4 regions of the Paraburkholderia sp. MPAMCS5 genome follow, and region 1 is predicted to be linked to each of the others. Evidence: riboswitches for the same ligand, from Rfam matches in the RefSeq annotation. Region 1 holds a riboswitch; each other region holds the start of a gene.
The links. A riboswitch is a leader RNA that binds a small molecule or an ion and turns the genes downstream of it on or off. The one in region 1 is predicted to bind cobalamin.
Positions count from the first base shown of each region.

Region 2: another riboswitch for cobalamin. It lies ahead of cobW (cobalamin biosynthesis protein CobW); the one in region 1 lies ahead of cobG (precorrin-3B synthase).
Region 3: another riboswitch for cobalamin. It lies ahead of VOM14_RS29495 (CbtB domain-containing protein); the one in region 1 lies ahead of cobG (precorrin-3B synthase).
Region 4: another riboswitch for cobalamin. It lies ahead of VOM14_RS16905 (TonB-dependent receptor domain-containing protein); the one in region 1 lies ahead of cobG (precorrin-3B synthase).

Region 1 is NZ_JAYXBK010000004.1:444,051-451,887, forward strand. Features, by position in the region: gene VOM14_RS12270 (precorrin-2 C(20)-methyltransferase) at 1-152, opposite strand, end outside; gene VOM14_RS12275 (precorrin-8X methylmutase) at 152-778, opposite strand; gene cobG (precorrin-3B synthase) at 771-2,234, opposite strand; cobalamin riboswitch at 2,317-2,505, opposite strand; gene cbiE (precorrin-6y C5,15-methyltransferase (decarboxylating) subunit CbiE) at 2,592-3,842, shown strand; gene VOM14_RS12290 (cobalt-precorrin-5B (C(1))-methyltransferase) at 3,848-4,936, shown strand; gene VOM14_RS12295 (cobalt-precorrin-6A reductase) at 4,933-5,667, shown strand; gene cobM (precorrin-4 C(11)-methyltransferase) at 5,695-6,420, shown strand; gene VOM14_RS12305 (MDR family MFS transporter) at 6,482-7,837, opposite strand, start outside.
Region 2 is NZ_JAYXBK010000004.1:545,922-553,758, reverse strand. Features, by position in the region: gene cobN (cobaltochelatase subunit CobN) at 1-1,066, opposite strand, end outside; gene cobW (cobalamin biosynthesis protein CobW) at 1,073-2,194, opposite strand; cobalamin riboswitch at 2,378-2,658, opposite strand; cobalamin riboswitch at 2,728-2,973, shown strand; gene cobA (uroporphyrinogen-III C-methyltransferase) at 3,231-3,977, shown strand; gene VOM14_RS12775 (cobalamin biosynthesis protein) at 3,974-4,456, shown strand; gene cobO (cob(I)yrinic acid a,c-diamide adenosyltransferase) at 4,453-5,055, shown strand; gene VOM14_RS12765 (cobyrinate a,c-diamide synthase) at 5,059-6,357, shown strand; gene bluB (5,6-dimethylbenzimidazole synthase) at 6,341-7,000, shown strand; gene VOM14_RS12755 (DUF4136 domain-containing protein) at 7,035-7,598, opposite strand; gene VOM14_RS12750 (CHASE2 domain-containing protein) at 7,697-7,837, opposite strand, start outside.
Region 3 is NZ_JAYXBK010000022.1:67,350-75,186, reverse strand. Features, by position in the region: gene rpoD (RNA polymerase sigma factor RpoD) at 1-1,646, shown strand, start outside; gene VOM14_RS29510 (hypothetical protein) at 1,730-2,131, opposite strand; gene VOM14_RS29505 (2OG-Fe(II) oxygenase) at 2,506-3,270, shown strand; gene VOM14_RS29500 (CbtA family protein) at 3,452-4,231, opposite strand; gene VOM14_RS29495 (CbtB domain-containing protein) at 4,243-4,464, opposite strand; adenosylcobalamin (AdoCbl) riboswitch at 4,516-4,602, opposite strand; gene VOM14_RS29490 (histidine phosphatase family protein) at 4,679-5,269, shown strand; gene VOM14_RS29485 (hypothetical protein) at 5,296-5,736, opposite strand; gene VOM14_RS29480 (ATPase domain-containing protein) at 5,903-7,420, shown strand; gene VOM14_RS29475 (ATP-binding protein) at 7,425-7,837, shown strand, end outside.
Region 4 is NZ_JAYXBK010000006.1:394,117-401,953, forward strand. Features, by position in the region: gene VOM14_RS16885 (adenosylcobinamide-GDP ribazoletransferase) at 1-431, opposite strand, end outside; gene cobT (nicotinate-nucleotide--dimethylbenzimidazole phosphoribosyltransferase) at 488-1,549, opposite strand; gene VOM14_RS16895 (ABC transporter ATP-binding protein) at 1,587-2,426, opposite strand; gene VOM14_RS16900 (FecCD family ABC transporter permease) at 2,423-3,493, opposite strand; gene VOM14_RS16905 (TonB-dependent receptor domain-containing protein) at 3,521-5,449, opposite strand; cobalamin riboswitch at 5,537-5,806, opposite strand; gene VOM14_RS16910 (ATPase) at 6,021-6,377, shown strand; gene VOM14_RS16915 (cell division protein ZapA) at 6,374-6,688, shown strand; RNA gene ssrS (6S RNA) at 6,865-7,046, shown strand; gene VOM14_RS16925 (EVE domain-containing protein) at 7,139-7,597, shown strand; gene VOM14_RS16930 (SIMPL domain-containing protein) at 7,769-7,837, shown strand, end outside.

The sequences.
Region 1 (7,837 bases):
CTGAACGCGTTACCCTTCTTGCCCTTCGCGACGAAGTACGCGACCACCGGCGCCGCCTTCAGCAGACGTAGCGCCTTCAGCGTGATGAGTTCCGGGTCGCCAGGTCCGACGCCGAGTCCGAAAAGACGTCCCGTGCGTGATTGCTGCGCCATCATTCGACCTCCGTCGCGAGCGCATTGATCGCGGCCGCGGCCATCGCGCTGCCGCCGCGCCGCCCGTGGACGACCACATAAGACACGCCGCGGCTGTCCTGCGCCAGCATGGCTTTCGACTCCGCCGCGCCGACAAAGCCGACCGGGAAGCCGAGAATCAGCGCGGGCTTCGGCGCACCGGCATCGAGCATGTCGAGCAGATGAAAGAGCGCCGTCGGCGCGTTGCCGATCACGACGACGCTGCCCGCCAGATGCGGGCGCCACAATTCGAGCGCGGCGGCCGAGCGCGTGTTGCCGAGTTCGCGGGCGAGCGCGGGCACGTCGGCGTGAGCGAGCGTGCAGATCACCTCGTTGTTCGCGGGCAGCCGCGCGCGGGTGATGCCTTGCGCGACCATGCCGGCATCGCAGAGAATCGGCGCGCCTTGCGCGAGCGCCGCGCGGCCCGCCGCGCCCGCGTGGGCGGAAAACGCGAGATCGTCGATCACGTCGACCATTCCGCATGCGTGGATCACGCGCACCGCGAGCTTTTCGAGGTCGGCGGGCATGCGCGAGAGGTCGGCTTCGGCGCGGATCGTCGCGAAGGATTGGCGATAGATCTCCTGAGCGTCGCGAATGTAATCAAGCATCGGTGTTACTCCGGGCGAGGCGCGCGAGCGTGTCGGCGGCCTGTTCGATCGTCAGTTGGCGCGCGACGCATGGGCCGAAGCCTGGCGTGCCGTCGCGTCGATAAAGGTCGTAGCGGCCTGGCGCGACCGCGAGCAGCGTGAAGGGCGCGCAATGCGCGGCGGCGCACGAGCGCGGGCAACCGCTCAGGTGCACGTCGAGGTTCGGCGGCAGATACGTTGCGAGTTTGAGCGCGTCGGCCTTGGTGTCGGCGAGACTCTTCGCGCAGCCGCTCGAACCCGTGCACGCGATGAGCCGCGCGAGCGCGTCGGCGGGATCGCACGCGAAACCGCGCTCGCGTAGCGCGGCAAGCACGACGGGCACCGCGTGCGACGCGATGTCCGGCAGCAGCACGCTTTGCCATGGCGTGATGCGCAGCGCGCCGCCGCCATGTTGCCGCGCGATGGCGGCGAGGCCGCGCAGCGTGTTGGCATCGAGACGGCCGAGCGGCGGCTGGCCGCCCACATGCCACGTGCCCGCGCTACGTTGAGCGTGCGCGCCGAGGCGCAACGCGGCATCGGCGGGCGTGTTGCGGCGCCAGTTGACGAGCGCTGCGTCGCGCGTCAAGGGGAAATCGACATGGGCTTGTGCGTGCCGCAGGATCGCATCGGCGCAATGTGCGGCGAGCAGATGACGCATGCGCGTGGCATCGGCGGCGGCAAGGTCGAGGAACGCGTGCAGCAGCGCGCGAACCAGCGCCGGGACTTGCGCGGGCGATACCGAGGCCAGTGCGCCGCTGCCGTTTTGCACGGTCGCATCCGTTTGCGCCGGCGCGGTGGCGGGCGGCGGACAACCTGCGAGACCGAACACAAAGCGCACGTCGCCCGAGGCATCGTGCGACGCCGCGAGCCACACATCATGCGGATGATCGAGCCGCGCGAGCCGCTCGCCGCCATCCACGAGCAGCGCGAATTTCGGCGACAGCGCCGCGAAACGCGCGTCGCGTTGCAGCATCGCGAGCAGTGCGGCGCTAAGCGGCCGGGTGTCGAATAGCGCAAACGGATCGCGGCCCGCGAGGGGGCTGATCATCACGTTGCGGACGTCGTCGGCATGTTGCGCTTGTTGCGCGTGTTGCGCTTGTTGCGTGTAGGGAGCGGCGGCGCCGGCATCGTGCAACGGCCCGAGCCCGGCATCGGTCAACGCGGCGATCAACCCGGCTTCATGGCCGCCGCGCACGCCGCGCACCTGCACGTTCGCGCGATTCGTCAACTCGATGACGCCGCTCGCATGGCGCTCGCTCGCGTCTGCCATCGCCTCGGCCTGAGCCGCGCTCAACGCGCCGCCCGGCAGCTTGATCCGGCAGATGCCGCCGTCGCGCGCGGCGACGATCCGCACGAGCCCCGGGCACGCCGAGGGCCGCGGCGCACAAGCCGCGTCGGGCAAAACAGTGGTGGGCGAAGCTGGATTCAAGACGGACACCGCGGTTAGCGTCGCGCGACGGCCCGAGCATGCGTCAAGCGGCATGGCTGCGGCATCGGTACACCCCGCCCGATGTTGGCTGGCACGAACAGTCTGGCCGGCAGGTCTCCTGGCTCACAGGTCGTCGTCCGCCGCTGCCTTCCCGGATGAACCAGTGGCGCGTTGCGCAGGCGGACTCGCTGCATACAGTTGCGGGGGCAGCCGCAGCGGCACCGTATTCTCCGCTGTGTTCCCTGTTAGGCCCCGAAGGGCACCGGCGGCTGTATTATGCCTTTTTTCGAATAGCACAACGAGGCTGGACGCTTTGACCGGCGTGGCACAGCGCATGATTTGAAGATACAGAACGAGGATGGATGCATGCCGGCATGGCTGACCGTGGTGGGCATAGGCGATGACGGCTATGCCGGTTTGGGACGGTCCGCGCGGCGCGCGTTGCTTGACGCGTCGGTGATTTACGGCGGCGAGCGGCATCTGTCGATGCTGCCCGCGCGCCTCGCCGCGCGCCGCGCCGCGTGGCCGCGTCCGTTCGATCTCGCGCCCTTGCTCGCCGAGCGTGGCGGGTCCGTTTGCGTGCTCGCGAGCGGCGATCCGATGCTGTTCGGCGTGGGTGCGACGCTCGCGCGGCAGTTGCCCGCCGACGAATTGCGCGTGCTGCCCGCGCCGTCGTCCTTGTCGCTTGCGGCCGCGCGGCTCGGCTGGCCGCTCCAGGACGTCGCGACGGTCTCGCTGGTCGGCCGGCCTCTGGCTGCGCTGAACGCGTCCCTGCACGACGGCGCACGCGTGTTCGTGCTGAGCGCGGACGGCCGCACGCCCGCCGCGCTGGCCGGCTTGCTGAACGCGCGCGGCTTCGGCGCCACGCGCATGACCGTGCTCGAACATCTCGGCGGCGACCGCGAGCGGCGCATCGACGGCCGCGCGGATCAATGGTCCGCGGGCGAGGCCGCCGCGCTCAATCTGATCGCACTCGACTGCCGCGCAACCGAAGGCGCGCCGCGTCTGCCGCTTACCTGCGGCTTGCCCGACGACGCGTTCCGGCACGACGGCCAGTTGACCAAGCGCGATGTCCGCGCGATCACGCTCGCGCGCCTCGCGCCGACGCCCGGTGAATTGCTGTGGGACGTGGGCGCGGGCAGCGGCTCGATCGGCATCGAATGGATGCGCGCGCATCCGGGCTGCCGTGCGATCGCCATCGAAGGGCATGCGGAGCGCCAGCGCTTCATCGAACACAATCGCGATGCGTTGGGCGTGCCCGGCCTGCAACTCGTCGCGGGACGCGCGCCGCAGGCGCTCGAAGGACTGCCCGCGCCGGACGCGGTGTTTATCGGCGGCGGGGTGACGGCGGCGGGCGTGCTCGAAGCGTGCTGGGCGAACCTGCGCGAAGGCGGACGGCTGGTGGCCAACGCGGTCACGTTGCAAGGCGAGGCCGCGCTGGCCGCATGGCGCGAGCGTCACGGCGGCGCGCTCACGCGCATTGCGCTGGCCGACGCGCAACCGCTCGGCGGCTTCGATACGTGGCGTCAGGCGCTGCCGATCACCTTGCTCGACGTGGTGAAGCGTGCCGCCGGCCAGAGCGTGGTCAGCGGCCCACCCGCCGGTTCATCCGCCTGACCGCGATGCGTGACGAAACTCCCGAACAACCCGCGCCGCTGCGCAGCGGCTATACGACGGGCAGTTGCGCGACGGCGACGTCGCTGGCGGCGGCGCGTCTGCTGCTCGCCGGTGTCGTGAGCGACGTCGCCGAAATCGTGTTGCCGAAGGGCCAGCATGTGCCGATGCCGCTCGTGTTCTGCCGCCTGAGCGACGATGGAGCCGAAGCGGGCACGATCAAGGACGCCGGCGACGATCCCGACGTCACGCACGGCGCGGTCGTGTTCGCGCGCGTGCGGCTCGTCGCGGAGGCGGGCGTGGTGTTTCGCGCGGGGCCGGGCGTGGGCACGGTGACGCGCGCGGGACTCACGCTCGCGGTCGGCGAACCGGCGATCAATCCGGTGCCGCGCCAGATGATGCGCGAGCATCTCGCGGAACTCGCGGCCGAGCACGCGTATGGCGGCGGCTTTGAAGTGACGATCGGCGTGGAAGACGGCGAAGCGCTCGCGCTCAAGACGATGAACCCGCGGCTCGGCATTCTCGGCGGCCTGTCGATATTGGGCACGACCGGCATCGTGCGGCCGTTTTCGTGCTCGGCGTATATCGCGTCGATCCATCAAGGGATCGACGTCGCGCGCGCGAACGGCTACGCGCATCTCGCCGCGTGCACCGGCAACGCGAGCGAAGACGCGATGCGCGCGCACTACGGCTTGCCCGACATTGCGCTGATCGAAATGGGCGACTTCGTGGGCGCGGTGCTCAAGCATATGAAGCGCGCGCCCGTGGAGCGCCTGAGCGTGTGCGGCGGCTTTGGCAAGCTGAGCAAGCTCGCGGCGGGCCATCTCGATCTGCATAGCCGCAATTCGAGCATCGATCTCGAACAGCTCGCCACGTGGGCCGCAAAACGCGGCGCAAGCGACGCGCTGCAAAGCGCGATTCGCGCGGCCAACACGAGCCAGCAGGCCGTCGCGCTGGCGCATGCGCAGCAGGTGCCGCTCGGCGATATCGTGTGCGAACACGCGCTCGCCGTGGCGCGCGAGATCGTGCCGCCGCAGGTGAATGTGGAAATGTTCGCGATCGATCGTCAAGGCAATCTGATCGGAGTGGCCCGATGACGCGTGTTCTGTTGCTCGGCGGCACCGGCGACGCATTGAAGATCGCGCGGCGACTCGCGCCTCATGACGTGTACAGTCTCGCGGGACTCGGCAAGGTGCCGGACGATTTGCCCTGCGCGGTGCGCGTGGGCGGATTCGGCGGCAGCGAGGGCATGGCGCGCTTTATCGAAGACGAAGGCATCGGTCTCGTGATCGACGCGACGCATCCGTACGCTGCGCAAATCAGCGCCAACGCCGTGCACGCGAGCGGTGCGGCGCGCGTGCCGTGCTGGGCGCTGCGCCGTGCCGCGTGGCAGCCGCAAGCCGGCGACGACTGGCGCATGGTCGGCAATTGGCGCGAACTCGCGGACGGGCTCGCGCCGTTCAGGCGGCCGCTTTTCACACTCGGACGCGAACCGCTCGCGCATCTCGACGAGATTCCCGCGCATCAATTCTGGTTCGTGCGCTGTCTCGAGTCTCACGCGGATACGCCGCGCGCCCGCATCCTCGCGGCGCGCGGCCCGTTCACGCTCGAAGGCGAACGCGCGCTGTTCGCGCTGCAAGGCTTCGACGTCGTGGTCAGCAAAAATAGCGGCGGCAGCGCGACCGAAGCGAAACTCGACGTCGCGCGTGAACGCGGTTTGCCTGTTGTGATGCTGCGTCGGCCGCCACTGCCCGCAGCGGATCGCGAATTCGATAGCGTGGCCGGTCTGTTCGACGCGCTGAACGATCGACTTGAATCGTCGGCTTGAATCGTCGGCTTGAATAGGGAGTCTTGAATGACGGTGTTTTTTATCGGCGCGGGTCCTGGCGACCCGGAACTGATCACGGTGAAAGGGCAGCGTCTCGTGCGCAATTGCCCGGTGATTCTGTACGCGGGTTCGCTCGTGCCGGCCGCGGTGCTCGAAGGTCATTCGGCGCGGCAGGTCGTCAATACGGCCGAACTGGATCTCGATCGGATCGTCGCGTTGCTGAAGAGCGCGCACGACAAGGGTCAGGACGTGGCGCGCGTGCATTCTGGCGACCCGTCGTTGTACGGCGCGATTGGCGAACAGATTCGCCGGTTGCGCGAACTCGGCATTCCCTATGAAATCGTGCCGGGCGTGACCGCAACGGCGGCCTGCGCGGCGGCGCTCGGCTGCGAACTCACGCTGCCCGCCGTCTCGCAGACGCTGATTCTCACGCGCTACGCGGCCAGGACGACCATGCCCGAAGGCGAACAGCTCGCCGATCTGGCGCGGCATCGCGCGACGATGGCGATTCATCTCGGCGTGCGGCACCTCGCGCGCATCGTCGACGAATTGCGGCCGCATTACGGCGGCGCGTGTCCGGTCGCGGTGATCTATCGCGCGAGCTGGCCCGACGAGGAGAAAATCACCGGCACACTCGACGATATTCTCGACAAGGTGCAATCGACGCAGATCGAGCGCACCGCGTTGATTCTGGTCGGACAGGTGCTCGCCGCCGAAGGCTTCGCGGACTCCACGCTGTACGCGAAAGCCTGAGGCGCAACGCGCGCGATTCGACGCGCTCGCGTTGCTTGCGGCGGCCTGATCGCAGGGCGGATCAGTCTTCCAGCGGCGCGAGCGCTTCGAGCGGCATCTTTTTGTCCGCGCCAAGGGTGATGGACGGCACGAGCGTCAATAGCGCGACGACGAAAATCGCAATCGCGAAGATCGACACGAAAGTCAGGTGCAGCGATTGATGCAGCACCATGCGAACCATGTCGCTGCTGCCGAGGCTGGCAGCCTGGTTTTGCAGCAGATTCTTCAGCTGATCGGACGTGACCGCAGCCGCGCCTTTCGAGTGACTCAGCCCGAAGTTGAGCACCGCGCCGAACAGCGTGGCGCCGAGCGTGCTGCCGAGATTGCGCGAGAACAGGTTCGACGCCGTTGCGCTGCCGCGCTCGTCCATCGTCACGATGTCCTGGATCAGCATGAGCGAACTGACGCTCGACGTGCCCATGCCGAAGCCCATGACGAGCGAGCCGAGCGCGGCCACCAGCGGCGAGCCGCCCGGCGCGAGAAACAGCAGCAGCACGGCGCCGAGCGGAATGAACGAACTGCCGCCGATCAGCATGCGCCGCAAGCCGATACGGTGAAACGATTTTGCCCCGAGCGTGGCGCCGACCGGCCAGCCGACCATCATCATCGTGAGCGCGAGGCCGGCGATCACCGGCGAGCGGTTCAACACGCCTTGCACGTACATCGGCAGGAAGGTGGTCGAGCCCATCAGGATCATGCCGGACAGCACGGTTGCGCCGTTGCACGCGGCAATCGGGCGGCGGCTCCAGAGCGCGAAGGAGATCATCGGCTCTTGGGCGCGGCGCTCCTGGAGCACGAACAGCAACAGGCACACGACGAACGCAGCCGCCGCCATCGAGGCATGCGCGATGTCGTTGTCGCCCGCGTAGGTGAGCGCGGTCATGAGCGCGGCGATCGCGGCCATGAAGAGCGCCGCGCCCAGGAAGTCGATCGAGGGGCGCGCGTGACGTTCGGATTCGCGCAGGAATGCAATGAAGCCCGCCGCCGACGCGAGGCCGATCGGCACGTTCATCCAGAAGATCCATGACCACGACGCGTTGCGGATAATGAAGCCGCCGACCATCGGCCCCACGACTGCTGAAATCGCCCACACGCTCGCCAGATAACCCTGCACCTTGCCGCGTTCGCGCGCGGGGTACAGATCCGCGACGATGGTCAGCGTGACAGGCTGGATCGCGCCCGCGCCGATGCCCTGAATCAGGCGGAAGGCGATCATGGCCGGCATCGACCACGCGAAGCCCGCCAGCACCGAGCCGATCAGGAAGATCGCGATGCCCGCCAGCACGATCGGCTTGCGGCCATAGAGATCGGCGAGTTTGCCGAATACCACGGTCATCGCGGTTTGCGTGAGCAGGAACGACGAAAAGACCCAGCTATA
Region 2 (7,837 bases), 100 kb from region 1:
CGAGATCCGGCTGATAGCGGACCACGTCCACTTCCGTATGCGGACAGCGATACGCGAGTCCCTTGAAACTGATCGCGCGCGTGATGATGCGGCCGTCCACTTCGGGCAGCGCGATATGCATGGCGATGTCGCGCGAATTGAGGCCTTGATTGTCCTTGAGCCAGTCCTCGCGATTGCCGCCGCTCAGAATGACTTGCAGCACGGGCGCATCGCCGGCGAGCGCGAGCGGCTCGGGATCGTCGATAGCGCTCGCGGCGAACGCCGTGGTGTTGAGCACCAGCGCGGCGTTCTGTTGCGCGCACAACGACTGCACGACGTCGCGGCTCATCGCATCTTTCAGCGACGTGATGGCAATCGGCAACGGATTCACGCCTTGCGACTCGAGCGCGTCGATCAGCGCATCGAACACGGCCGTGTTGGCCGCCTGGAGGTGTGCCTTATAGAACAGAATGGCCGCGACGGGCGCATCGTGTTGCCAGCGCGCCTGCCAGTCGGCGATGGTCGGGGTGTCGCGTTCGGGATGGTAAAGGGACGCGGCGGGCAACGCGCGCGGCGGTGCGGGCTCACGTCCCCATTTCAGCGCCCGATACGCAATGCAGCGCAGAAACGCCTCGGCATTCTGCGGGCCGCCTTCGCGCAGATAACGCCATAACTGATGACACAGATCGGCATCCGCGGTGCTGCGCGCAAGCAGATTCGGGTCTTCTTGCAGATCGCCGGAAAACATCGCAAGCGTCTGCTGTTTGCGCGCGGCCAGCGCGACGACCTGCTCGATGCCGTATGGCCAATACGCTTCGCCGCCCAGATGATCGACCACCACGACACGCGCATGTTGCAGCACGTCTTCGACATAGAAATCGACGGAAGCGGGCTGCCGCAAATACGTGACGTTCGCGAGGCGCACGCTCGGAAACCCCTCGCCAAGACGAGGAAACACGCTCGCCAGCAGCGACAGCGTCGTGTCCGCGGAACTAAGCACGACGATGTCCGCAGGCCGCTGATCGATGCGGATCACGCCTTGCGTATCGTCGACGAAACCGCCTGGCGTGGTGCGCAGCAGATGCATATGCGCTTACGCCTGTTGCGCGGCGGTGTTCGACGCGACGGCGCCCGAAGCGTCAACGCGCGTTGCCGCGCCAAGCGCCGCGTCGAACGCACGTTGCAAAGCGGCTTGATCGAGATCTTCGCCGATCAGCACGAAGCGGCTTTCGCTGCCCTCGCCTGCCTGCCAGCGTCGATCGAAATAACTGTCGAAGCGGCGGCCCACGCCTTGAATGACGAGGCGCATCGGCGCACCCGGCAATGCCGCGAAGCCTTTTACGCGGTAAATCGTGTTCGCCTCGACGAGCCGCTGCAACGCGGCGATCACCGCTTCACGCGAAGGCACGTTGGCATGCACGACCATCGAATCGAATTCGTCGTGGTGATGGTCGGCGTCGTCCGCCGAACCGTGATGATCGTGACGCAAGTGGATCGTCTCTTCCGATGCCGCTTCGAGACCGAACAGCGTGTGCAGATCCAGTTGCCCCATGTGCGCGCGCACGATCTTCACTTGCGGCGGAATGTCTTCGCGGATCAACGCTTCAACCGCAATTTGCCGCGCCTCGTCGAGTAGATCGGTCTTGTTCAGGATCACGAGATCCGCCGCCGACAATTGATCTTCGAACAACTCATGCAGCGGCGACTCGTGATCGAGATTCGGATCGGCTTTGCGCTGCGCATCGACAGCAAGCGGATTCTCGGCGAACTGGCCGCTTGCGGCAGCCGGGCCGTCCACGACGGTAATCACGGCGTCCACGGTGAAACTGCTTTTGATCTGCGGCCAGTTGAAGGCCTGCACGAGCGGCTTCGGCAACGCGAGGCCCGATGTTTCGATCAGCACATGGTCGATCTGCTCGCGGCGCTCCACGAGTTTTTCCATCACCGGGAAAAATTCTTCCTGCACCGTGCAGCACAAGCAGCCGTTCGCGAGTTCATACAATTGCCCTTCGGTTTCAGCGCCGTTGTCATCGCAGCCGATGCCACAACCCTTGAGAATTTCACCGTCGATGCCGAGTTCGCCGAACTCGTTGACGATCACCGCGATGCGCTTGCCGCCCGCATGCTGAAGAATGTGCCGCAGCAGCGTGGTCTTGCCGCTACCGAGAAAGCCCGTGACGATGGTGACGGGAATCTTGCGCATCTGAGTTTGCATCGTGGAGTCCGTGCGTAGGAGTTGCACATGCCGGCCGGTGTAGTCGCGCGTGTTCGCGGCGCACGTTTGCATCGCAAGACAGGGAACGAACAACGGCATTGCCGCTAAAAGCAGGAAACGCGCAGAAAGCAGACAACGGAATCGGACATGAGGTCATGGACCGAGCGCCGCTTCCCCGCGGCGTTCGTCCTGCGTGTTCCGGCCGGTATCCGGGCTGGCGAAAGCGCCGCTTCCCCTTCCCGGACGAGTCATTTCTCGCCCAGTGGTGAGATGCCGACGCGACCTTGCGCGTGGACACCGAAGCCGGCTCCGCGGCGCCATGCAAACCATCACAGCGCCACATTTCGCTTACCGTTGCGGGGGCAGCACAGGTTGACCCGATCCGTGTCAGGCGGGCGTCCTGTTTCCCGTTTAACTGCATGCGCACGAGCGCGCACACGAGCACCAGAAGTGCGTGCGAGTGTAGGCCGCGCGCCTTCTGGCGTCAAGAAAACGCAAGCCCGGCGCGCTTATCGGACGGGGCTTGCGTGTGCTATCGTATGCGCGCGTTTGGTGCCCGCACATGCATTCGCGTGTGCAGTTAAACGGGAAACAGGCCGCGCTCGCGCGCTCAACCTGTGCTGTCCCCGCAACGGTAAGCGACCTGCGGCGCAAGGCTTTTGCTGCGCCGCGCATGCGTTTTTCAATGCCACTGTCCGACTCATTCCAGCGAATGCGGACGGGAAGGCAAAGCGCGTGAGGCCGCCAGCCCGGATACCGGCCAGACGCGGAGGCGGCCGTGCGTGTCATGCGCTCACGCCCGCCGGCAGCCGAAATCCGCGAGGGACGGATAGACCGGCGCCCAAGCACGATGCGCACCACGCGGCGAATGCGTTCGCGACCTGCGTGAGCCAGCGTGCCCGACTACGTTGCTCCGAATGACTTCGATCTCCACTGCATTGCGTTCCTTCGCCTCGCGCTCATCCGCGCCGCGCGTGTCTGCGTTCGCGGCGGCTTTACGCGCGCCTTTCATGCTGCACGCCGTTCGCGAGGCGCGATGAAACGCGCGTGGCTGATCGGCGCGGGCCCCGGCGACGTCGAGCTGATGACGCTGAAGGCGACCCGCGCGCTCGCGCAAGCGGACGTGATCCTCGTCGACGATCTCGTGAACCCGGACGTGCTGCAATTCGCGCGCGCCGATGCCGCCATCGTGCATGTCGGCAAACGCGGCGGTCATCCGTCCACGCCGCAGGAAGGCATCGTCGCGCAGATGCTCGACCATCTGCATGCGGGACACAGCGTCGCGCGCCTCAAAGGCGGCGATCCATTCGTGTTCGGCCGAGGTGGCGAAGAGCAGCGGGCGCTTCATGACGCGGGCATCGAAGTGGAAGTGATCAGCGGCATCACGGCGGGCATCGCGGCGCCGGCGGCGATCGGCATTCCGGTCACGCATCGCGATCATGCGCAAGGCGTGGTGTTCGTCACCGGGCACGGCGCGGGCAGCAACGAGCCGGATTGGGCCGCGCTCGCCGCCACGCGCATGACGCTTGTGATCTATATGGGCATGCGGCGGCTGAACGATATCGCCGGCGCATTGCTCGCGGCCGGCATGCGCGCGGACACGCCGTGCGCGGCGATTGAATCGGCGACGCGCCCCGAACAACGGCATGTGCTCGCAACCCTCGCCGATTTCGCCGATGCCGTGGCGCGCGCGCGGCTCGCCTCGCCGGCCATCGTGGTGATCGGCGGCGTAGCGTCGCTCGCGCTCGCGCGCGCGGCGGCCAGTTCATCGGGCACGCGATGAAAGCCCTGTGTGTCGGCATCGGCTGCCGCCTGCATACTTCGGCGGACGACATCGAAACGGCCGTGCGGGCCGCGCTCGGCTCGCATGCGTTCGAAGAGATTGCGCGCGTCGCTTGCATCGAAACGAAAGCGCGCGAACCGGGCTTGCTCGAGTTCTGCGCGCGGCATGCGTTGCCGCTCGAATTTTTTAGCCGCGCGCAGATTGCCGCGACGACGGTCGCGGCGCCCTCGGTGACGGTGCGCGAGCACATCGGCGTGGAAGGCGTCTGCGAGCCGTGCGCGCTGCTCGCGGCGTCGCTCCCCGTGCCGGATCGACTCTGCATGAGCACCGCCGCGCACGATCCGGCGCAATTGCACGCTGTCGCCACGGCACGCCTTATAGTCGGCAAGATCGTTCGCGGCGGCGTGACCGTCGCGATCGCATCGGCCACGCCCGCGCGCGCAGACAGCGCTAATCTCATCCAACAGGACTTTCCATGAAGACGGACCCCGAATCGCATCAACGCATGACCGAGCGCCGGCGCGAGGGGCATGAGAAAAAGCAGGCCGCCGCCACCGTCGAAAAAGGTCTGCTGATCGTCAACACCGGCACCGGCAAAGGCAAGACGACGGCCGCGTTCGGCATGGCCGTGCGCGTGCTGGGCCACGGCATGCGGCTTGGCGTGGTGCAGTTCATCAAGGGCGCGCTGCATACGTCGGAGCGCGATTTCCTCGGCGCCATCGCCACCTGCGATTTCGTCACGATGGGCGACGGCTACACCTGGAACACGCAGAACCGCGACGCCGACATGGCCACCGCGCGCAAAGGCTGGGACGAGGCGCGCCGCATGATCGAAAGCGGCGACTATCAGATGGTGATCCTCGACGAGCTGAACACCGTGCTCAAGTACGAATACCTGCCGCTCGACGAAGTCCTGTCCGTGCTGAACGCGCGCCCCGAGATGCTGCATGTGGTCGTCACCGGCCGTCATGCGCCCGATGCGCTGATCGAAGCCGCCGACCTCGTCACCGAAATGCGGATCGTCAAGCATCCGTATCGCGAGCAAGGCGTGAAGGCGCAACGCGGCGTGGAGTTCTAAGCGATGCCCGCGTGCCCCGCGCTCTTCATCAGCGCGCCCGCGTCGGGTCAAGGCAAGACCACGATCACGGCGGGTCTCGCGCGCTACCATCGGCGGCTCGGGCGGCGTGTGCGCGTGTTCAAAACCGGACCCGACTTTCTCGATCCGATGATCCTCGCGCGCGCGAGCGGCGCGCCCGTGCTGTCGCTCGATCTATGGATGGTCGGCGAAGAAGCCTGCCGTCATCTGCTCGCGCAGGCGGCGGCCGAAGCCGACCTGATTCTGATTGAAGGCGTGATGGGTCTCTTCGACGGCATGCCGAGCAGCGCGGACCTCGCCACCGCATTCGGCGTGCCGGTGCTCGCCGTCATCTCGGCAAAGGCGATGGCGCAGACCTTCGGCGCGGTCGCGTTCGGTCTCGCGAACTTCAGGCCGAACGTGCCGTTTCACGGCGTGCTCGCGAACCGGGTCGGCTCGGCGCGTCACGCGCAGATGCTCGCAGAGTCGTTGCCGCCCGCGCTGCGCTCGTGCGGACACATTCTCGCCAGCGAGGAAATCGCGTTGCCCGACCGTCATCTGGGCCTGCATCAGGCAGCGGAAATCGACGATCTCGACGCGCGTCTCGATCGCGCCGCCGACGCGCTCGGCCAGACCGCGCTGGCCGCTCTGCCGCCCTCCATCGACTTCGGCGCGCCCACGCCGCCCGTGCTGCCGCGCCTGCTGCAAGGCAGGACGATCGCAATCGCACGCGATGCCGCCTTCTCGTTCATCTATCCGGCCAACGTCGCGCTGCTCGAAGCGCTCGGCGCGCGCGTGCAGTGCTTCTCGCCGCTCGCCGACGAGCCCTTGCCCGCCGGCTCCGACGCGCTCTATCTGCCCGGCGGCTATCCGGAACTGCACGCGGCGGCGCTCGCGGCCAACGCCCGCAGCGCGGCGTCGATCCGCGCGCATGCGGCGGCCGGCAAACCGCTCGTCGCCGAATGCGGCGGCATGCTGTATCTGCTCGACCAGCTCACCGACACCGAGGGCGTCAGCACGCCGATGCTCGGCCTCCTGCCCGGCCATGCGACGATGCAAACGCGCTTCGCCGCGCTCGGCATGCAGCAAATCGACAGCGCGCATGGCCCGATGACCGGCCACACGTTTCACTATTCGAAGCTCTCCATCGCGCTCGTGCCGCTTTGTCACGCGACGCGCCCTCAAGGCGACGCGCCGGGCGAGGCCGTGTATCGCGCGGGCTCGATCGTCGCGACTTACATGCACGCTTACTGGCCCTCCAATCCGGCCTTCACGGCTGCCCTTTTCGATGGCAAAGCCTTTTAACGACGCCGAGCGCGACGCGGTCTACCGCGCGATCTACGAGCGCCGCGACATGCGCCACTTCGTGCGCGACCCCGTGGATGCGGCCGTGTTGCAGCGTCTTCTCGACGCCGCGCATCACGCGCCGAGTGTCGGCTTCATGCAGCCGTGGCGCATCGCCCGCATCACCGATCCCGCATTGCGCGCCGCCTTGCACGCGACTGTCGAAAGTGAACGGCTCGCCACCGCCGACGCGCTAGGCAAGCGCCGCGAGGAGTTCATGAAGCTGAAAGTGGAAGGCATGCTGGAATGCGGCGAACTGCTCGTGATGGCGCTGATGGACGGCCGTGAACGGCACATCTTCGGCCGCCGCACGTTGCCGGAGATGGACCTCGCGTCGGTGGCCTGCGCGATCCAGAACATGTGGCTCGCCGCGCGCGCCGAAGGGCTCGGCATGGGCTGGGTCTCGCTTTTCGACGTCGAGGCGGTGCGCGCGCTTCTGCATATGCCTGAAGGCGCGCGGCCGGTCGCGATCCTGTGCCTTGGCCACGTCCACCAGTTTTACAGTGAACCGATGCTGCAAACCGAGCGCTGGGCCAACCGCATGCCGCTCGCCGAGTGCGTGTTCGAAAACCATTGGCCGGAAGACGCCAGCGCGCAGGACTAGCCGCACCGCGCCCTGATTCGCGGCGCTACTTCGGTCAAGGCGTGCGCAAAGGCGTGACCGAGATGACATCCGGCACGCCGCGCGCTTCATCCATGCGCAGTTTCACGCGCCAGTCCGCAGGGGCGTCGAACGGAAAATGGGCGAGCGCGCTTTTGACGAGCGCCGGCATCGCGCGCAATGGGTCGGCGTCGCGATCGCTGCTCGCCGCGCTGACTGTGTAGACTTCGCGTCCGCTTGCGCGCTCGAAGAACCGCAAGGTCAGCGAATGCCGGTAAGCGCGCCCGCCAAAGAGCGGCAACGACGCGCCGCGCTGGTCGCGGCAAGCGGCGACCGCGCACTCGTCGGCATCGACACCCACACCGGCACCGACGCGCACGCCGACGCTAGCCAGCCGCGTCGCGTAGGCGACCGAGAGCCGATAATGCGCGGGCTGATCCGCCGTCTGCGTGAAGCCCTTGCTTGCCAGTTCGTCATGCAGCGCGGTGTCGAACGGCACGCGGCCGGCGCTCGCGTCCTGCGTTGGCATGCGCGCGATGGTGTACGTGCGCTCGCCCGGCAGCGCGGCCGCGGGCGTCGCGGTGTGGACGTCGGCGTGCATGCCGGTGCAGCCGGCGAGACTCGCCACAGCCAGCGCGGCGCAGATAAAGTTTGCCTTCACCGTTTATTCCTCGCTTCCATAAAGTGCGTGCCCGGGCGTCATGACGAGAAAACGCGAGCCTCCGGCTGCGCGTCGTCGAGTAGCGGCAGATAGATCGTGACCGCCGTGCCCCGCCCTGGCGCGCTCACCACGTCGATGTCGCCGCCGTGGCGCGTCACCACGGTCTTCACGAAGGCCAT
Region 3 (7,837 bases), on a different contig from region 1:
TTTCGGACGATCAGGCGGACGAAGAGACTGAAGTCGCGCTGTCTACTGTGGATTCGGAGTTCGGCCGCACCACGGACCCCGTGCGCATGTACATGCGCGAAATGGGCGCAACCGAGCTGCTCACGCGCGCGGGCGAAATCGCCATCGCGAAGCGCATTGAAGACGGTCTTCACGAAATGGTGCAGGCCATCGCCGCGTGCCCGCTCGCGATCTCGGCGATTCTGGCAAGCGCCCAGCAGGTTGCCGACGGCGAGTTGCGCATCGACGAACTGGTTGACGGCCTGAACGAAGAAAATGTCGCGGCGGAAGAAGAGAGCATGAGCGCCGACGCGGCATCCGACGTCGACTCGGACACCGACGAAGACGACGACAGCGACAGCGACGACGACGACGCAGGCCCGGCCGATTCGTCCGCGGCAGACGAAGCGCGCCTGAAGCAGCTCACGAGCGACTGCCTCGAAATCTTCGCGCAGGTCGGAATGCTGTACGACCAGATGAACGCGTCGCACACGCGCGGCGACGTCAGCTCGAAGGCGTATCAAAAGGCGCGCGAGGACATCCAGCAGCATCTCGCGAAAATCCGCTTCACGGCGCGCACCATCGACCGTCTGTGCGGCGACGTGCAACATCAGGTCGCGCAGGTTCGCGCGATCGAGCGCAACATTCTGCAAATCGTCGTGACAAAGAGCGGCATGCCGCGCGAGAAGTTCATCGAGTCGTTCGCGGGTCATGAAGCCGACCTCGGCTGGACCGAGCGCGCGGCACGGGGCGCGACGTCGTACGGCGCGGCGCTCGAGCGCCACTTGCCGGCCATTCAGTCCGAACAGCAAAAGCTGATCGACATCGAAGCCACCGTTTCGCTGCCGCTCAAGCATCTGAAAGAGATCAACCGCCAGATGGTCGCGGCCGAGTCCAAGATGCGCAAGGCCAAGAGCGAAATGATCGAGGCGAATCTGCGTCTCGTCATTTCGATCGCGAAGAAGTACGTGAATCGCGGCATGCTGTTCCTCGACCTGATCCAGGAAGGCAACATCGGTTTGATGAAAGCGGTGGACAAGTTCGAATACCGCCGCGGCTGGAAGTTTTCCACGTACGCCACGTGGTGGGTTCGCCAAGCCGTGACGCGTTCGCTCGCCGACCAGGCGCGCACGATCCGCGTGCCGGTGCACATGATCGAAACGATCAACAAGCTGAACCGCATTTCGCGCGAGATTCTGCAGCAGACCGGTCAGGAAGCGCATCCTTCCGTGCTGGCTGAACGTATGGATCTGTCGGAAGAGAAAGTGCGCGGCATTCTGAAGATCGCCAAGCAGCCGGTGTCGATGGAAACGCCTGTTGGCGACGACGGCGACGCCACGCTCGGCGACATGATCGAAGATTCCGCGGCTTCGTCGCCGTCCGACGCGGCGATGCAAGCCGACTTGCGCGCCGCCATCGACGACGCGCTGGATTCGCTCTCGCCGCGCGAAGCAAAAGTGCTGCGTATGCGCTACGGCATCAACACGAAGTCGGACCACACGCTGGAAGAAGTGGGCAAGCAGTTCGACGTCACGCGTGAACGCATTCGCCAGATCGAAAGCAAGGCCATGCGCAAGCTGATGCATCCGAGCCGTGCCGATCGACTGAAGTCGTTCCTCGACCGCTAAGTTAGCGCGTCTTTCTCCGCTTCATCGCGCTTGCCGTGCACGACGCACGGCAAGCGCATCCCACCGCAAGTCCTCCCGCCTCATCAAATAAGCAGCGAGATGATCCCGCCAAGGGTGATGCCCGCCGCCAGCCAACGCCCCGCCGTATAGAAGGCATTGCGATCTTCGTGCGGCTGGTCCGGGCGTTCGAGCCCGAGCGTGCCATACGCAAACGACTTCACCGCCGAAGGGTCCGCGGCCGATGCGCCCTCGCTTGCGGAATCCGCCGTGTTTGTGCCGTCGACTGAACTTCCATCCTGAGCCGCCGCCGCGGCGCCTCGAGTAGAAATTTGCACGGCGTCATTCTGTTCGGACGCATTCGAGACATTCGGCGCGCCGGAACCCGCAGCCGTCGCAGCGTTTTCCTTGATGGACGATGTCAAAGCGTTCTTCGTCGCGCGATCAGTTGCTTGTAGTGTTGACGGCGACGCGCTGTCGATTTGCATGGCAAGCTCCGTTCATTGCTTCAAGGCGTTCGGCGCAGAGCCGGTTACAGGAGCTATCGACCGTGACGCATCGAAACTTGAACGACGGTAAGGGACGGTAAGCGCACGACTCGCAGCCGAATGAGTTCGGGCCAGGCCGCGCGAGTCTTGTCCACAGAAACCGTTCATAAGCCTGTGGACAACCTGCGCAAGAGTCGCTCAACTCCATGAACGCGCAGCGTTTTCATCCTCTGCACGCGGCGCGCCGCACGCGTATCCGGATCATAAAATGCACGCTGCACGGCGAAAAAATTGCAATGCAAGAGTCGGAGTGCGCGGCGTGAAAGGCGCGCTTACACTCAATTATCGTTCGATGACCGTTGAGGAAGACACGCATGAACACGCTGGCGAAAGACCCACGCACGCCGCAATCGCCGAAGCCCAAGCCGAAGCTCGATCTGGCGCGGCGCATCGAGGCAATCGACTGGTTCAATGTAGAAGAAGAGCTGAACGGCTATGGTTGCGCGATGTTGCACGGCCTCATGAGCGCGCACGAATGCGACGCGCTCACCGCGCTCTATCCGCGCGAGGCGCTGTTCCGCAGCCGCGTCGTGATGGCGCGGCATGGCTTTGGCCGCGGCGAATACCAATACTTTGCGTATCCGCTGCCCGCGTTGATCGCGGACTTGCGCCGCGAGCTTTATCCGCGTCTCGTGCCGGTGGCGAACCGGTGGAACGAGGTGATGGGAATCGACATTCGCTATCCACAGGAGCACGCCGAATTTATCGAGCGCTGTCACGCTGCCGGCCAGACGCGTCCGACACCGTTGATCCTGCAATACGCCACCGACGACTACAACTGCCTGCATCAGGATCTTTACGGCGAACACGTGTTTCCGCTGCAGGTTGCGATTTTGCTGTCGGAACCCGGCGAAGATTTTACGGGCGGTGAGTTCGTGATGACGGAGCAGCGTCCGCGTATGCAATCTCGCGCGGAAGTCGTGCCGCTACGCAAGGGCGATGCCGTGGTGTTCGCCGTGCATCATCGGCCGGTGCAGGGATCGCGCGGGGCTTATCGCGTGAATTTGCGGCATGGCGTGAGTCGGTTGAGATCGGGGGAACGGCATACCCTCGGCATCATTTTTCACGACGCGAGCTGAGGTTTTTTCCGGGCGATGAAGCGACGGGGATAAGGCAGGAGTTATCAACACATTTTGTTCACAAGCCTGTGGACAACCGCCCCAAAACCACGCCAACTACTTGACGCGACTGGTTTATCTCTCGTTGCGCAGCGCCGCAACGAACTGTGCGGCGGCGCTCACAAAACAAGCGCCGCCAACATTAAACCGACCGCGCCGCCGCGCGAGCCGTCAAACGCGCCGACTCGCCCCGCTCGACCAGCGCGCCGAACAGAAGCCCGATCGTCAACCACATGATCGCCTGCATGCCGAGCGCCGCCACGCGGAATTTCCAGAGCAGCGCGGCAGGAAAGGCGGCCGGCACTTCGTCGATAACCGGCATCGAAATCTGAACCGCCGCAATGACCGCGACAAACACCAGCCCCGCCACGATCGAGCCGTTCCATGCGCCGAGCTTCATCGCTGCCCGACGTCGAACCTTCAGCGAAAAAACCAGCGTCGCGAGGGAAATCGCGATCATCAGAAAGAAGAGACCCGTGCGCATTCCGATCGTTTCCGGGTCGCCGACCGCAGGTGGATTCGCCGGATACTTGATGTTCGGAACGATCACGAGCGCGACGAAAGCGCCCAGCGCAAGCCACGCCGACAACGCGCGCGCGCTCATCGCGCCCACTCGCCCGTACGCGTACGCAAAGACCAGCGAGAACAGTCCGCCGAACGCCGCGCCGTATGCCACGACGCCGGTCAGCAAGCCCCATCCGGCCTGTACATCGCGGCTGACGAGTGCCTCCTCGTGTGCGTGTTCCTCCTGCGCGCCCGCATGATCATGCCCATGCGTCGCACCGCTCGCGACATCGGCTTTTTCTTCGAAGGCGATCGCCCGATCGACCTGCGGCTCGCCTGCCACGCGCGCGAACGCGAACGTGAGCAGTCCCGCGGCGATGCCTGCAAGCATGCCGCGCAACAATAATCTACCGACCATGTTCTGCTCCGTTAGTGGCAGGGAAAGCCGAGCAGATGGCGGCCGTCGTGCACGAACTCATGCACGTACATGCCAGGCACCAGAGAAGTCGCGCCCTGTTCCGCGCCGACGAAATACAGCGCGAGCAACAGCAGCAATCCGCCGAAAACGGCCCAAGGCAGCAGCTCACGCAGCGGAATCGGCGTGGGTTGAATGGCCGGCTGGCGGACGGGATCGAAAACAGCTTCAGTCATGATGGACATCTCCTGGGGTAACGCGCCCCGTAGTCGATTACAAAGGAATGGTGCGAAGCTCAGGTCTGGCTTTCGGCACATGCTGCCGATTACAGTGGCGCGACCGCGCCGGGCTCTCACCGGCTTCCGCGCTTCGCAGTGCGGCTATTCTACGCGCTAAACTTCGGCGCCCGCGTTTCGCGACCGCACACGCAGTTTTCAGGGGAAGTGACGAATGAATCTACGGCTGTCGCTCATCAGCCATGCACCGACCGCCGCGATGCGCGCGGGCCGCATTCCCGCCGACGATCCGCTCGACGCGCGCGGCCTGACCGACGCGCAGGCCGCGCGCGCCCATTTGCCCCTTGCCGGCGATGCGCTCGCCTTCGTGAGTCCGGCCCTTTGCGCGCGCGACACGGCATCGGCGCTCGGCTTCACGGCAACCGTGGAACCCGGTCTCGCGGATCTCGATTACGGCGCCTGGCGCGGACTGCGCCTGGCGGACCTCGCCGCCGACATGCCCGACGAACTGTCCGCGTGGACGCGCGATCCCGAAGCCGCGCCTCACGGCGGCGAGTCGTTCGGTCAACTCGTGAAGCGCATCGGCGAATGGCTCGACGCGCTCAATGTCGCGCCGGGCCACGCGACGAATCACACGCGCGACATCGTCGCCGTCACGCATGCGCCGGTGATGCGCGCGGCGATCGTGCATGTATTGGGCGCATCGCCGGCCATCTACTCACGCATTGAAATCGCACCGCTCGCCGTCGTGACGCTCCAGCGCTCGCAGCGGCGCGGCTGGACATGGCAGCCGTCGTCGCGCTGACATCGAGTCCGCGCTTTGAACACGCGCTACTTCCCCGTCACTGACAAACGCAGCTTGCCCGAACCGGCAGGCATCAACGTAATGTCCGTGCGCTTGCCTCGCGCGCCCAGATAAAAATGCTGACGTCCCGGCGAATTCTGATCGTGCGTCGCGTCCGGCAAACACGAAGCGATATCGGCCGCGACGGCTTGCAACGCATCGGCTGTCGAGCCCGAATCGCGATGCGGCGTCCACATGCATTGATAGCTTCCACGTGACGACCCGCATTGCGCGTCGTCACCGTAGGGCTCGGCGACGCCTTTGCCGTCGTCCGGTGTCAGCGCGGCCAGCCCGTTCGGCGCGGCAGCCACGATCCGTTTGAGCGACGCGCAAGGGCTCGGCGAATCGTCCGCACTGGCGGAACACGGCGCGAGGCCGCAGAACGCCGCAACAGCGAGCGCGGCGACAAGTGGCTTGTGGGTTCTCATGGCGGCACGTCCTCGAAAAGTGGCACACGTGTTCCCTTATTGCACGTTTGATGCCGCGGCTCGTCTGCATGCTGCTTCGCTGACTGGGCGTCAGGCACACAACTTGCGTCCCCGCGATACCGGCTGATCGATCTGTCAGCCCGCTCATCCACGCGATAACTACATCATGTCAAACGACGCCGCCAGTCACGCCCCAACCCGTCTGCACTCGGGAATCGAGGGGATCGATAATATTCTGGGAGGCGGTCTCACGCCCCAACGCATGTACCTCGTGGAAGGAGCGCCAGGCACGGGTAAAACGACCCTCGCCTTGCAATTTTTACTCAAGGGCGTCGACGAAGGGCAGGTGGGTTTGTACGTGACGCTGTCCGAGACGCGTGACGAACTGATCGCGGTCGCCGAGAGCCACGGCTGGGACATCAGCGGTTTCAAGGTTCTCGAACTCCTTTCCGACGAAGGCCTCGACCCGCAATTCGAGCAGACCGTGCTGCATCCCGCCGAAGTCGAACTGGGCGAGACAGTGCGCAACGTGATCGCGCAGGTGGATGAAGTCAAACCCACGCGCATCGTGCTCGACAGCCTCTCCGAGTTGCGCCTGCTGTCGCAGAATCCGCTGCGCTACCGGCGTCAGATTCTCGCGCTCAAACGCTATTTCGCCACGCGCGAGTGCACGGTGCTGCTGCTCGACGACAACACGTCCGATCCGTCCGACATTCAATTGCACAGCATCGCGCACGGCGTGATCTCGCTCGACAACGTCGTGCACGACTACGGCGGCAACCGGCGGCGCGTGCGCATTGCCAAGATGCGCGGCATCAAGTTTCGCGAGGGCTATCACGACATCACGCTCGACACGGGCGGCATCCGTGTCTATCCGCGCCTCGTCGCGGCCGAACATCATGCGGAATTCGACACGCAGGCGCTGAGCACCGGCACGTCGGGCCTCGACGCACTGCTCGGCGGCGGCCTCATTCCCGGCACCAATGTACTGATGGTCGGGCCGTCGGGCGTTGGCAAAACGACGACCGTGGTCTCCTGCCTGATCGCGGCACTGGAGCGAGGCGAGCGCTGCGTCTACTACGTCTTCGACGAAACGCTCGTCACCCTGATCGCGCGCTGCGTGACTGTCGGCCTGAATCTCGCGCCTTACGTCGAAAACGGACTTCTCACGCTGCGTCAAATCGATCCCGCCGAAATCTCGCCAGGCGAATTCGCAAGCGACGTGCGCGTTTCCGTTGAGAACAAGGGCGTGAAATATGTCGCGATCGACAGTCTGAATGCCTATCTGCAAGCCATGCCCGGCGAGCGCTTTCTGCTCCTGCAGATGCACGAACTGCTCGGCTATCTCAACCAGCAAGGCGTGCTGACGATGCTCGTGCTCGGGCAGCACGGCGTCATTGGCGAGATTCAAAGCGATATCGATATCAGCTACCTGAGCGATGTCGTCATCCTGTTCCGCTACTTCGAGCACCACGGCGAAGTGCTCACCGCCGTGACTGCCGTGAAGAGCCGCGCCAACGCGCATGAACGCTCGATTCGCCAGTTCCGCCTCACGAGTGAGGGCGTCGAGGTCGGCGAAGCACTGCGCGACTTCGAAGGCGTGCTGTCCGGGCTGCCGTCCTACCGCGGCGGCACCGCGCTGCTCGGCGCGCAGGACCACGTCATCGACACGTCGCGGCAGTAGCGTGATGGAGCAGCGCGTCCTCATTCTCGCGCCGTTTGGCCGCGACGCCGATGTCATCGCCGAGGTTCTGCACAAGGATCAGCGCGACTGCGTGACCTGCGGCGACGCCCAGGTGCTCGCCGAATCGCTCGATGCCGGCGCGGGCAGCGCGCTGATCGCCGAAGAAGCGCTCGCGGACGGACACGCGGCGCGTCTCTTCGATTGGCTCGAACAGCAGCCGGCGTGGTCCGACTTCCCGTTCATCCTCCTTGCGGGATCGCGCATCGTGCATCGTTCGGCGCGTGGACTCGAAGTGCTCGAACGGCTCGGCAACGTCGTCGTGCTCGAACGGCCGCTCAACTCGGAGACGCTGCGACGCGCGGTGGCGTCGGCGCTGCGGGCGCGCGCGCGGCAGTATGAATCGCGCCGCCATCTCGC
Region 4 (7,837 bases), on a different contig from region 1:
ATCATCAGACCCGCTGCGCGCGTCGGCGGCAACGCGGCGAGCGTTTGCCACTTCAGCGCGAGCGAGATCATCAGCGCGATGGCGCCGAAAGCGCCGATGCGCGAGTCATGCATGATCCGCAAGACAGCGTCGCGCGTATAGGCGCCACCGAACGCATCGACGCAATCGGCGAGACCATCTTCGTGAAAGGCGCCGGTGACGAGAAGCGATGACGCCATCGAAAGCAGCACCGCAATACTCACAGGAAACACGCGCGACGCCGCGAGATACACGAGCGCGCTCACACCGCCGATCAACATGCCGACGAGCGGAAAATAGCGCGCCGCCGCATTCAGATAATGCGGCTCGTAGCCGACCCAGCGCGGCACGGGCACGCGCGTGAAATAGCCGAGCGCCGTGAAGAAGTAGCGCAGTTCTGCCAGCGGATTCATGAATGGCTCGCGTCAATGTCGTGCATCGGACGGTGTGCGAAACGGCTCACTGCGGCTCACGCTTCGCGATTGGCGACGCCGGCCGATTCGAAGCTCGCCATCTCGTTGATAAAGGCGCTCGCCGCGCGCAGGAGCGGCACGGCGAGCGCGGCGCCCGTGCCTTCGCCGAGCCGCATGTCGAGCGACAACAACGGCGCGGCGCCGAAATGATCGAGCATGCGCCGATGCCCCGCTTCGTTCGACGCATGCGCGAACACGCAATACGCGCGCACGTTCGGCGCGATGGCGTCGGCGATCAGCAGCGCGGAACTCGCGATGAAGCCGTCGACGAGGATCGTCATGCGCGCGTGCGCCGCGGCGAGATACGCGCCCGCCATCATCGCGATTTCGAAACCGCCGAAGGTTGCGAGCACATCGAGCGGCGCGCTGGATTTCTCGTGATGCGCGAGCGCCGCCGCCAGCACGTTGCGCTTTTTCGCGAGCCCGGCGTCGTCGAGACCGGTCCCGCGGCCCACGCATTCGTCGATCGGCGCGCCGCACACGCGGCTCATCAAACACGCCGCCGCCGACGTATTCGCAATGCCCATTTCGCCGAAGCCGATCACGTTGCTGCCGCGCGCCGCGTGATGGCGCACGCGCTCAGCACCGGCTTGCATTGCCGCGAGCGCTTGCGCGTGCGTCATCGCCGGTTCGTGCGCGAAGTTGCGCGTGCCCGCTGCAATGGGAATGTCGATGAGTCCATCCGTGCGCGGCAGCGGCGTCGCAATGCCCGCGTTGACGACTTCGAGTTCGATGCCCGCCACGCGGCTCAATGCATTGACCGCCGCGCCGCCCGCGAGGAAATTCGCGACCATCTGCGCCGTGACTGTTTGCGGATAAGGGCTCACGCCTTCGGCGGCAATGCCGTGGTCGCCGGCGAACACGATCAGCGCGGGACGCTCAACCGTGGGACGCGTGCTGCGCTGGATCAAGCCCATCTGAAGCGCGAGCGCTTCGAGCCGGCCGAGACTGCCAGGCGGCTTCGTCTTCGTATCGATGATGTGTTGCAGCTCGTCGCGCAACGTTTGATCGAGCGGTTCGACTTGAGGCAATGCGGACAAGCTTGGCGAGGAAGTCATAGGTCGATGGAAATGGATGAATGTTCTGATCGGAATGTCACGTTGCCGATTCGTCATGATTCGACGTCGATTCATGACTCGAACGCGGAGCGGGAATCAGCGCCTCGTGCGCGCCGTCGCGAATCAGAATCAGCGGATAGCCGAACACGCGGCTCGTGAGCGCGGGCGTCAGCACGTCGTGCACGGGACCGGCATACACGGCACCCGCGCCGTCGAGCAACAGCGCATGCGTCGCGAAGCGGCGCGCGAGGTTCAGGTCGTGACACGAAAACAGCACGGTGCGCTGCGCTTGCCGCGTCCATTGGCCAAGCGCTTCGAGACAGTCGATCTGATGATGAAGATCGAGATGCGATAAAGGCTCGTCGAGCAGCAGGAGCGGCGCGTCCTGACACAACACCGCCGCCAGCGCCACTCGCTGACGTTCGCCGCCCGACAGCGACAGCACGTCGCGCGTCGTCAATGCAGTCAGGCCCAGCAAGTCCAGCGCCGCGCGCGCGGCCTCGCGATCGGCCTCGCGCTCCCAGCCCCAGCCGGTCAGATGCGGAAAGCGATTGAGCATCACGATGTCGAGCACGCTTGCGCTGAAGGCGTCCGGCGCGCTTTGCGGCATCAGCGCGCGGCGCTGCGCGAGAGGTTGCGCGCGCCACTCGGCGAGACGCACGCCGTCGAGTTCGACATGTCCCGCCGACGGCTGCAACAGACCCGCGAGCGTGGCGAGGAGCGTCGTCTTGCCCGCGCCGTTCGGACCGGCCACGCACCAGATCTCGCCCGCATAGAACGTATGCGTGAAGGCGTCGAGCAACGTGCGCGCGCCGGCGCGCAATGTCACGCGCTGCGCGCTGAGCGTGGGCGAAGGAGGGCGAGAGGCGTGCATCATCGGCGGCCGCGCAACAGCATCCACAGAAACACCGGCACGCCGATAATCGACGTGATCACGCCGACCGGCAGCTGCGCCGGCGCGATCACCATGCGCGCGATCAGATCCGCGCCCATCACCGCGACGCCGCCGCCAAGCGCCGCGGCCGGCAGCAGCATGCGTTGATCGTTGCCGAACGCGAGCCGCAGCATATGCGGCACGACGAGCCCGACAAAGCCGATGGTGCCCGCCGTCGTCACGGCGGCGGCCGCCGCGAGCGAGGCCGCGAGGTACACGCGCAGGCGCAGCGGCATGACCGCGACGCCCAGCGCTTGCGCGGCGGCGTCGCCGCGCAGCAGCACGTTCAGGCGCGGCGCAACCGGCACGATGGCGAACAGCACGACGACGAGCGCGGCGAGCGCGGTCCACGGCATCGCGTTGCCGTTGAGGTCGCCGGTCAGCCAGAACAGCATGCCGCGCAAACGATTGTCGGGCGCGAGATTGAGCAGCAACGTGATCAGCGCGCCCCAACCCGCCGCGATCACCGCGCCGGTCAGCAGCAAACGCGGCGACGTGTCCTGCGGCTCGCCGCGCCACAACTCGCGGCGCGCGAGACCCAGCACGAGAAGAATCGACACGAATGCGCCAGAGAACGCGGCGGCATCGACGAGCCACCACGCGCAACCGGCGATCATCGCGACCAGCGCGAACGTCGCCGCGCCGCCCGATACGCCCAATACGTAGGGCTCGGCGAGCGGATTGCGCAACAGCACCTGCAACAGCGCGCCGGCCAGCGCGAGCAGCGCGCCGCATGCAAAGCCGGCCAGCGCACGCGGCAAACGCAGCGTGCGCACGATCTCGCGGGCGAGATCGTCAGCGCCGCCTTGCGACGCCGGCAAGACGGCGGACGCATGCATCGGCGAGAGCGCCGCGATCACGCGCGCCGGCGCGAGCGACACGCTGCCCAACGCGAGCGACGCCATCAACACGGCCAGCGCGATGACGCCGAGCGCGAGCCAGATGGCGGCGGCGCGCTTCGCGCTCATGGCGTGAAGCGTGGCGGGCATCGAACCGGAATGGCGGCTCATCGACGCGCTCTCAACACGGCGCGCGCGTCACTGCTGCTGCCAGCCGACCGTGACATACGCAGCGCGCCGCGGCGAGTTATACGAGTAGGCCGTCTCATAGTCCTTGTTCAACAGATTCTGGATTTGCGCGGCCACGTACCAGGCCTTCGTGATGTTGTAGCGCGCGGACAGATTCACGATGCCGTAGCCGCCCAGCTTGCCGCTGCTGTCTTCACGCGGGCCGCTCACGATCCACTCGCCGCCCACGCGCCATCCCGCGATACTGCGATTCACCGCCAGCGAAGCGAAACGCCGCGCGCGCCGCACGAGGTCCACATCGTTGTCGAGATCGACGGGATTTTGCAGCGTCACGGACGCGCGCACGTCGGTCCTGCCCACATGTCCGCTCCACGATCCTTCCAGTCCCTGCACTTTCGCATGGCCCACGTTTTCGGCGAGATAAATGCCGGGCGTCACTTGCTGATAGTCGATCAGATTCGAATAACGCGTCTGGAAAGCACTCAAACGCATCACGCCGAGCGCAGTGGACGCGTACTGCAACGCGGCTTCGATCGAATGGCTGCGCTCGGGTTTGATCGACGGATTGCCGCTCAACGGATAGTACAGATCGTCGAAACTCGGCGCGCGAAACGCATCCGAATAACTCGCGCTGACCTTCCAATGCGACGTGATGTCAAAGCCGTAGCCGAGATAGTAACTGTTCGCTCCGCCGAAATCGGAGTACTGGTCGCGCCGCACGTTGGCCTGAATCTGGCTGCGCCCGAAGCGTCCCGTGTAGCCGGCAAAGCCCGAATCCACGTGACGGGCGGGCGCCGCAAACGTATCCGAGTCGAGGCTCTGGTCCAGATGCTCGTAGCCGAGCTGCAACTTCTGCTGCGAGGCGAGCGCGAAATCGTTCTGCCACGTGTACTGCCGGTTGTCGGTGTCGAAGCGGCCGTTATACAGGCCGTTAGTGTTCGACACGCTGCGATCGTCGCCTTCCGACACGATGAAGTGCGTGGTCCACCAGTCGGTCGGCTTGCCGTTCGCAAACGCGGAAACCTGGCGCACTTTCGTGTACAGGTTGTTCAGATCGGTCGGCACGCCGTACGCGTTGTCGTAGCTGTTGTTGCCGTTCGACTGGAAATAGCTGACGCCCGCGTCCCACTTGTCGCTGAACTTGTGACGCAACGAAGCGGACATGCTTTCGTTCAGATAGCCGTTTGCGTTCGGGTTCACGTTGGGCCCCTCGCGCGGATTGATCGACGAAAAGCCGTCGTCTTTCGAGCGCGCGAGCGAAATGCTGAAGGTGGTGCGGCCGTCTTTATCCAAGGCGCCGTTCGCGCCGACCTGCTGCGTCTGCGTGTGATAGCTGCCGTAGCCCACCGAAAAGTTGAAACGCGGCGGATGATCGCCACCGTCTTTCGTGAAGACCTGGACCACGCCGCCGATCGCGCCCGATCCGTATAACGCGGAGACATTGCCGTTCACCACTTCCACATGATCGATCTGATCGAGCGGAATCTGCGCGATTTGCGCGGCGCCGAGACTCACCGAGTCGACCCGCACGCCGTCGATCAACACCAGCGATTGCGTCGACGACGCGCCGCGCAAATACAGGCTCGTCGTCGAACCAGGGCCACCTGTGCGCGAGATTTGCGCACCGGGTGCGAGTTGCAGAAGGCCGGGCAGATCGGTCGCGGTGGTATCGGCGAGATCCTGCTGATCGAACAGCGAGGTCTGCGGAATCGTGTCGGCAAGCGCTTGCGGTCCGCGCTCCGCCGTCACGACGACCGGCGATAACACAGTGAGCGATGAATCCGCGCTTGCGGGCGCGGCGGCGGATGAGCTTGCTTCGGCTGGCGCGATTGCGCCAGTTACAGACGACGCAGACGCGCTCGCGGCGGTCTGGGCGAGGACGACATGCGGCAGCCCTGCAAAAGCGAGCAATGCCGCGCGGGCGATAGGGGACAGCATGGAGTGAGTTTCCCGTGGATGGCGTGCGCGGCCTGCTTCCCCGCAGGCCTTCGCGTAACGAGGCGCGTCCACTTGCACTATTTCACGGGCGCGCCCCTCCCTCTGGCCGGTATCCGGGCTGACGACATATCGATCCCGCCTTCCCACGCGTGACGCGCAGTGGCACACTCGCGTGTTGAACCTGAACACACGATGGGGATCGAATTGCAAGCGCCAACTGCAATGACGAATGCGGTCGCTTACCGTTGCGGGGGCAGCGCAGGTTCGCGCGCGCAGAGAAACCACGCGCCCTGCTTCCCGTTTAACTGCGCGCACAGTGAGGACATGCGCGCGGGCACCAGAGTGCGGGCAGTGTATGAGCGCCCTCGGGGTCAGTCAAGAATGCGGGCCGCGCGTGAATCGATCGGAAGGTACGGAGTTGGTCCGGCGCAATCTTCGCCACATGAGTACTTTTTCATCTTCAGTCGAAAAATACCTGCAAAAAGCGGTGTTGTTACGTCTCGAAACGAGACAATTGTCGGAACGTGCGACATTCCGCGCTAAAATGCGATGTCTTTAGAGGACGCAGCACATGCTCACCGAACTCGAATCACTCTCACAGAATATCGGCAAGCTGATCGCGATCAGCCAGCGCCACAATGAAGCGCGCGTCGCGCTCGAAGAGCAACTCGCCCAATCGCGCGCCGAAGCGGAAGCGGCGCGCACGGAACTTGCGCTGCTGCGCGAAGAACGCGATGCACTGCAAGCGGAACGCGACGCGCTCTCCGCCAAGATTGACGACGCTCAAGTGCGTCTGAACGCGATCCTCGAAAAATTGCCGCGTGCGCGCGCGCACAACGAGCCGGATAACCAGCTCGATCTGCTCGAACCCGCTCAGCACCAAGTCGAAGCAGAGAGCGACGCCACTCGCCACGGAGAAAATGCATGACCACCAAGCAGATCGAAGTTTCGATTCTCGGCGTGCCCTATCGTCTCGCGTGCTCGCCGGAAACGGAAGGCGCGCTGCTCGAGGCAGTGGCACGAGTCGACGCCGAGATGTCGAAGATCCGCAATAACAGCAACGTGCGCGGCACGGATCGCATTGCAGTCATGGCTGCGCTCTCGCTGGCATCGGAACTGCTTAAGCTGCAAACCAGCGTGCGTCACGGAGAAGCATTTCCCGCTGAAGAAATCCGGCGTACAATGCATCAAATGAACGAACAGTTGGGCACTGTCATCGCGCAGTACAGCATGCAGTAAGTAGCACGTAGTGAGCCACAAGTAGTGAGCAACAAGTAGTGGCCGGTCTGCGGATCGGCCGGATTCAAACAAAGCAAATGAGAAGTACCTGAGCAGCGTGCGTGAGGAAAGTGAGAGCATGTACGCACAACACTCAGCAAACGTTTGAATTGAATCGTTTCAGCTTCATCGGTTTAGCTTCCCTGCCTGGTTCGCCAAGGTCATATATTCCTTGAACCAATGCCATGTGCACGGTTGCGGAAATTTGTAGCACGGGCGTGCGCGTCACTCTGTCTGATGTACCCGAAGTGCTGCTAACTGCGACCAATTCTGAACCCCCGGTTCAGGATGCCGGCCTAGCGGCTAAGGCGGGGACCTTATTTAAAACGGCATCGGACTTCGGTTCGATGCCGTTTTTGTTTGGGCCTCGCGTTCACCTGCGTCTTCAACCTCTAACGTTCAATTCGATTCATGCGCTACTGGCTAATGAAGTCCGAACCGGACGAAGCAAGCATCGACCATCTCGCCCACGCGCCGCATCGAACGCTGCCGTGGACCGGCGTGCGCAACTATCAGGCGCGCAACTTCATGCGCGACGTGATGCAGGTCGGCGACGGCGTGCTGTTCTATCACTCGAGTTGTCCCGAGCCCGGTATTGCGGGCCTCGCCGAAGTGGCGTCCACCGCTTATCCCGACCCGACTCAGTTCGACAGGAAGAGCCCGTACTACGACGCGAAGTCATCGCAGGAAACGCCGCGCTGGCTGCTCGTCGATGTCGTGTTCAAGAAGAAGATTCCGCTCATTTCACTCGCCGCTTTGCGCGAGCACGAAGAACTTAAAGACATGCGCGTGCTCGCGAGAGGCAACCGTCTGTCGATCACGCCCGTGACCGAAGCCGAGTGGCGCTTCATCACGACTCGGCTCGCTTGAGCCTGCCGTCTCGCGACACAGCAAAGGTTGCAGCAAGGTGAAATCGGGGAACCAAGGCTAGATGACAGGCGCCTAAAGAACCTGCCACGACCTGCGATGCGCAAGGCGCGTGCCACGGCGCGGCGCTTTATGCAAAGCCTGCGCAACCCTGTTCCAGCAAGGAGTCCAACAATGACGAAAACCACCGCACGTGCACTCGCTTTCGCGCTTGTCTGCGCCGCGCCCGCCGCGCTCGCGCTC